2 linked regions of the Crateriforma conspicua genome follow. The protein of the gene in region 1 interacts with the protein of each later gene in a pairwise test. Links are inferred from orthologs where the notes say so. Each region holds a gene or a part of one and is shown in the gene's direction. Other genes may lie near its edges.

Region 1 (3,155 bases):
CCATTGCCCCAGGTAGTCCTGATAGGCCTGGCAATCATCGGCACGTTGTTGGATGAAATCCTTGGCCTGCTGAACCAATTCGATTTCTTGTTCCAGCGTCAACTTGCCGGTCAAAACCATGCATCGGAGGAAGACAAAGTACGTGTCTAAGACGTCACAGCGACAGTAGTCGCTGATTTCCATCTTGCCGCCTTCGTCATATTTTTGTTGGACCGCTTCACCGTTCAAGCCCATCTTGCCGGGCTTGCCCAGCAACTGCGCCGCCAAGTTCAATCCACCGTTCAATCGTGCAGCGCCGAAATTGGTCAACAAGTCCTGCAGATCCAAATGGGCTTCGCTGTTGAATCGGTTGCGAAGGGCTTTGTAACCGGACCCAGAGAACCATTTTGCCAGCGAGATGCCGTAACGAAACGCCGCCATTTCCATGATCGGCAGATCGAACGATCGTCCGTTGAATGTGATCCAGGTGGGCCGGCGGTACATGTCCCACCCTTTCCAAAAGTTCGCCGTGATCACATGGCTGCGGAAATGGGGTTCATCCAGCGAAACCAAATCCAGCATCCGGAATTCCGCATCCAGTTTGGCGATGACCACCGCGATCGGGATTTGAAAGGTATGCGGGATGAACGTCGTTCCGGACTTTTCAAAGATTTCCGATTGATACCTTGCGATCGCTTCGGCCGGCGTCAGCCCTTCGCCGGGATATCGGACTTTGGCAATCAGATCGCCATCGGCCACGCTTTCGACATCAAAAACTAAGTAGGTGACCGATTGCGTCATGCCGTCGTCGCTGGATTGAAAACTGTCGAAATTTGCCGCCCGCCGCTTCGGCCACCAGTGCACGCTGCCGGGTGACGACGCGGGGTTGCTTCCACACGGGATTGGCGTCCAATTTAACGCCGGTGCGGATAAATTCTACCAATCCCCCGGTTGAACCGCGTCGACGTCGCTGTTTCCGAATCGCTATTTGACACCGAACGATTTATCCCCATGCAAATCAATCGCCAACGCCTGCTGGATCGCTTTCTGCGTTACGTCCAAATCGACACGCCGGCGGATCCGCACAGCAAGACATACCCCAGCACCGAGGCACAGCGTGATTTGGCGGTGGTGCTGGCCGAAGAATTGCGTGCCATGTCGGCCGAAGATGTTCAGATCGACGACAACGCTTTGGTCTGGGCGACCGTACCCGCCGTCGGTGATTACGGCGATGGTCCGACGATGGCGTTGGTCGCCCACATGGATGTTTCACCCGAGGCACCGGCCACGTCGGTCAAGCCGCAGGTGATCGAATCCTATGCCGGTGGCGATATTCCGCTTCCCGCCGGAAACGTGATCACGGTCGATGGCTGTCCGGATCTGAACGACATGGTGTCGAAGACTTTGATCACCACCGACGGCACCACATTGCTTGGCGGTGATGATAAAGCCGGGGTGGCGATCATCATGGAACTGGCACAAACGCTGATCGAAAACCCATCGTTGCCGCACGGTCCGATTCGCTTGCTGTTCACCTGTGACGAAGAAATCGGCCACGGAACGGACAAGATCGACTTGGACAAGCTTGGGGCCGATGTGGCCTACACCATCGACGGTGGCGGTGCGGACGTTTTGGATGTCGAGACCTTCTCTGCCGACGGGGCGACGGTCCAATTCACCGGACACAACATTCACCCGGCGATCGCGAAGGATCGCATGATCAACGCGATGCGTCCGGTCGCGGAATTCGTCGCGCGATTGCCCAAAGATCACTGCACTCCGGAAACCACCGACGGCCGCGAAGGCTTCATTCACGCCCATGACATGAAGGCGCGAACGGGCGAAGGCACCGTCGAACTGATTTTGCGTTCGTTCGACACCAGTGATTTGGAAGAATATGCCAAGCTGATTCGACGGATCGCCGCCGAAGTGGCCGCCGATCATCCGGGCATCGAATATGAGGTCAGCGTTTACCGACAGTATCGCAATCTGGCCGATGGGCTGAAAAAGTTGCCCGAATCCGTGACTCTGGCTGAAAAAGCGTTTGAGAATCTTGGGCGAAAATGCACCAAAGCGATCATTCGTGGCGGCACCGATGGAAGCCAGTTAACCGAAAAAGGGCTGCCGACGCCGAACCTGTCCAGCGGCCAGCACAATATCCACAGCGTGACGGAATTTGCGTGCTTGGATGAAATGGTCGCGGCCACCGAGCACTTGGTCGAATTGGCGAAATTGTGGGGATCGATTCGTCGCTAGCGGGACCCCGTGGCGCTGTGAACCAGGGCGTCGGGCCGGCAGGGATGTGTCGATCCGCTTTCTTCGGGACTACGGTAAACCGTCCGACTGCGGTAAATTTTTTCGCGGTCGCGTGTATTTGTTTTCGCGAATGCATTGTCCCCCAATACGAATTTCCAACGGAGCCCATCGCCATGCGATCCTTCACCGGTCCCCTGACTTTGTCCGCGTTCGGTTTGTTGACGGTCTTGGCGTCGTCCCCGGTTTTGGCCGATGACGCGGCGACGAAGACGACCGAAAAGATCAACGTTCTCAACGAAGCCCAACTGACGGTGCCCGCGGCGTTCAAAAAATCACCGCCGAAATCGCGGATCGTCGAAGCCGAATTTGTCGCCACCGATGGCAAGGGTGATGACGAATTGACCGCCCGTGTTTATGGCATGGCCAGTGGCGGTGGATTGGAACCGAACATCGCCCGATGGAAAGGTCAATTCAGCGAAAGCCCCGAAGGTGCGTTCAAGCGTGAAGCGATGAAAGTGGGCGATTGGCAGGTCGTGATCGTCGACCACGCCGGTTCGTTCAGCGAACGCATGGGCGGTGGTCCCTTCGCGGGTGGTCGAATGGTCAAACGCGAGGATTACGCGATGACCGGCGCCATTTTGCAAAGCCCCAAAGGACGCCTGTATTTCGTCAAGATGATCGGGCCGGCCAAAGTCGTTCAGGCCAATCGTGATGACTTTGTCAAAATGATCAAAAGCCTGGATGCCTCCTGATCGGGCCAGCTCTTTCAGATTTCGTCTGTGATCAACGCCCTTGTCGCTACGCTGAACCTTTCGTTGCAAACGGATGCACCGGATATTGCATGAACATTCAATCTTTGCTTGAGCATCACGGTATCTCTCGCAATCCTTTTGCCGAGGAAGACGCGCAGACCGACCAGG
Region 2 (3,314 bases), 5.4 Mb from region 1 along the record:
CCGGTTGCTACATTGCCAGACTTTCCGTTTTGCCAAGGATTTTCGGCCTTTCCTAAGTCCCGAGCGGTCGACGCCGGCAACCACGCGACTAGCCTGACGCCGCGGATTGTTTTGCCGCCCCCGTATCAACCCTAGCCGGTCTGTCCAAACGTGATCCTGATTTTACAAAGCAAAGCCACCGACGATCAGGTCGACCATGTGATCGAAAAGGTGGAATCGCTCGGCCTGAAAGCCCACCTGAGCCGCGGAACGTACCGCACGATCGTCGGCATCATCGGCGACGAATCCAAGCTTAGCGAAGAACGATTGCGATCGATCCCGGGCGTCAGCGAAGTCGTCCCGGTGTTGCCGCCATACAAGTTGGCTTCCCTGGAAGCCCACCCCGAACCCAGCGTCGTCAACGTGTCGGGCGTCCAAATCGGTGGCGGCCATTTGGGAATGATCGCCGGCCCGTGCAGCGTCGAAGACGCCGACCGGATGCACCGCATCGCCAAATCCGTCCGTGACGCCGGAGCGAACCTGTTTCGCGGCGGTGCCTACAAGCCCCGCACCAGCCCCTACGCATTCCAGGGTTTGGGCGAAGACGGACTGAAGATCCTTCGCGAAGTCGGGGACGAATACGGCATGCCGATCGTCACCGAGGTGACCGATCCACGCAACGTCGAATTGGTCGCCAAGTACGCCGACATGCTGCAGGTCGGTGCCCGCAACATGCAGAACTTTGTGCTGTTGACCGAGGTCGGCAAGACGTCGCGTCCGGTGCTGTTGAAACGCGGCATGAGCGCGACGATCAAAGACCTGTTGATGAGCGCCGAATACGTATTGTCGCAGGGCAACCCGAACGTCGTGCTTTGCGAACGCGGCATCAAAGGCTTCGATACGATCACCCGAAACTTGTTCGACGTGGCGGCCGTCCCCGCGGTCAAAGCCCTGACGCACTTGCCCATCATCGTCGACCCGTCGCACGCGACCGGACGACCAGACCTGATCCCGCCGTGTGCCTTGGCCGGCATCGCGGCCGGCGCCGATGGCGTCCACGTTGAAGTGCACGACTGTCCCGAAGAAGCCAAAAGCGACGGTCCTCAAGCACTGCTACCCGACCAATACCAAGAGCTGGCCAAGCAAATGCGACAGCTGGCCGAACTGTTTCAAAAGACCATTTCACCGCTCCCGGAGGCCCTGGCATGACTCGCCGCACCCTGATCGCTGGCAACTGGAAAATGAACATGCGGGCCGAATCGGCCGCCGCACTTGCCAAAGGCATCGTCGACGCTGTCGGCAACACGCCGGCGGTGGACGTGGCGGTTTGCCCTCCGTCGGTCTACTTGGCTCCCGTCGCCGACGTCGTCGCCGGATCCTCGGTCGGCCTCGGCGCCCAAAACCTGTATCCGGAATCCGACGGCGCTTTCACCGGCGAAGTCAACGCGGCGATGTTGACCGACATCGGTTGCCGCTACTGCATTCTGGGCCACAGCGAACGTCGCCAATTGATGGGCGAAACCGACAAGGATGTTTCCACCAAGCTGCATGCCGCGTTGGCGGGCAATCTGATCCCGATCGTCTGCGTCGGTGAAACCTTGGAACAACGTGAATCGAGAACAACCGAAGACGTCATTGCCAAACAGATCGAAGGCTCGTTGGCCGGACTGGACGAAGCCCGCGCCGCGGGAATCGTCATCGCCTACGAACCGGTCTGGGCCATCGGCACGGGCAAGACGGCCAGCAAGGAACAGGCCGAAGAAGTCCACGTCTTCATTCGCGGATTGTTGACCAAACAATTCGGTGGCGAAGTCGCCGAACAAATTCGCATCCAGTACGGCGGAAGCGTCAAACCGGGCAACGCCGCCGAATTGCTGGCCCAGCCGAACATCGACGGTGCCTTGGTCGGCGGAGCTAGCCTGAAGGTCGACGATTTTGTGGCGATCATCAACGCTTCCTGACCCCCAACCAACATTGACCGGGCCGGCTTGCAACGTTTGCCCAACGCTGCGTCGGTAAACGGGCCGCCCCCCTGCATCAATCGCGTCGCCGGTCGCCCCTCCGGGCTGTCGACGCCTTGCCCGCAATCAGAAATTAAACGGATTGAACCCATGAACCTGATGATCCTTGGAAGCTTCGCCGGCGTCGTGCTGGGCACCCTGATGGCTTTCCTTTCACTGTTCTTGATCCTTCTGGTCCTGATCCAGCGTGGCCGCGGCGGCGGATTGACCGGTGCCCTGGGTGGACCGGGCGGTCAAAGTGCGTTCGGCAGCAAAGCGGGCGACACGTTCACCGTGATCACCGTCGTGGTGGCCGCCGTCTGGGCTTTCACTTGCGCGTTCACGATGTGGTTGCTGGGCACCCACACGTTGCCGGTCGCAGACAACACACCAGCGGTTTCCAGTGGACCGGGCGATGATGCCGACGAAACGACCGACGGATTGAACATCCCCACCGGCGATTCGCTGGGACTCGGTGGCCTGTCGGTCGGCGACGATGCCAGCGGTTCGGCCAACGAGAATGTGCAACTGACGCCCGCCGACGGCGGTGACGCAGCGGCCGATGCCGATGCCGATACCGATGATCAGGCGACGGAATCAAACACCGAGACCGCGGCGGACGACGAAGCCGTCTCCGACGATGCGACGAACGGTGACGACGCGGGATCCCAAGACGGCGACGAACCGACCGAGACGGACGAATCCACGTCCGCCGAATAAGCTTCCACCCGCCCGATTGGCCCACGACGGCAATTGCGATTGATGACGACAGCCCAGTCCGACGGTCTCGCCCCCACCGCTAACGCCCCGGGCACATCCGGCGCCGGAATCCGCAGCATGACCGGGCAAGGGCGCGCCCAATGCTCGGCCGACTGTGGGACGGTGACCGTCGAAATCCGTTCGGTCAACAATCGCGGCATCAAAGTCAGTGTGCGAACCCCCGATTCGTTGGCGGATTTGGCCGCAACGGTCGAAACAACCGTTCGCAAGTGGGTCCACCGTGGGTCCTTCACCGTCAATTTGACGTGGCGTCCCAAAGAAACGTCGACCGCAGTGAAGGTCAACACCGACGTCGTGTCGTCGTACTTTCGACAAATCAAAGACGCGCAAACCCATTGCGGTGTGGACCAAGACATCGACTGGGTGGGATTGATGCAGTTGCCCGGCGTCCTGGTATCCGATGGCGCGACCGACCGAGTCGATCAAACACTTCGCGACCTGGTCAACACCACACTTCGGCACGCGGTCGACGCGTTGGACCAGATGCGCCAACGTGAGGGAGCCGAAATGGCGGCCAGCCTGACGTCCGACCTCGGCCGGATCGCCGGACACGTC

Evidence for each region.
Region 2: the proteins of pepT (region 1) and tpiA interact in binary tests that used the Escherichia coli proteins (3 or more experiments, as listed by UniProt). The link is inferred for Crateriforma conspicua from one-to-one orthologs.

The regions. Positions count from the first base shown.
Region 1 is NZ_CP036319.1:1,041,174-1,044,328, forward strand. Bases 285-3,112 are described here. They hold pepT (peptidase T), read left to right. Parts: upstream 285-990; coding sequence 991-2,235; downstream 2,236-3,112. Other genes in these bases: Mal65_RS03760 (3'-5' exonuclease), read right to left, coding at 285-780; Mal65_RS03770 (hypothetical protein), read left to right, coding at 2,409-2,987; Mal65_RS03775 (hypothetical protein), read left to right, coding at 3,077-3,112. Also shown: more of Mal65_RS03760, read right to left, coding at 1-284; more of Mal65_RS03775, read left to right, coding at 3,113-3,155. UniProt on the Escherichia coli protein: Cleaves the N-terminal amino acid of tripeptides.
Region 2 is NZ_CP036319.1:6,451,882-6,455,195, forward strand. What follows is about bases 76-3,062. They hold tpiA (triose-phosphate isomerase), read left to right. Parts: upstream 76-1,184; coding sequence 1,185-1,940; downstream 1,941-3,062. Other genes in these bases: aroF (3-deoxy-7-phosphoheptulonate synthase), read left to right, coding at 151-1,188; secG (preprotein translocase subunit SecG), read left to right, coding at 2,091-2,699; Mal65_RS23610 (YicC family protein), read left to right, coding at 2,817-3,062. Outside these bases: more of Mal65_RS23610, read left to right, coding at 3,063-3,314. UniProt on the Escherichia coli protein: Involved in the gluconeogenesis. Catalyzes stereospecifically the conversion of dihydroxyacetone phosphate (DHAP) to D-glyceraldehyde-3-phosphate (G3P).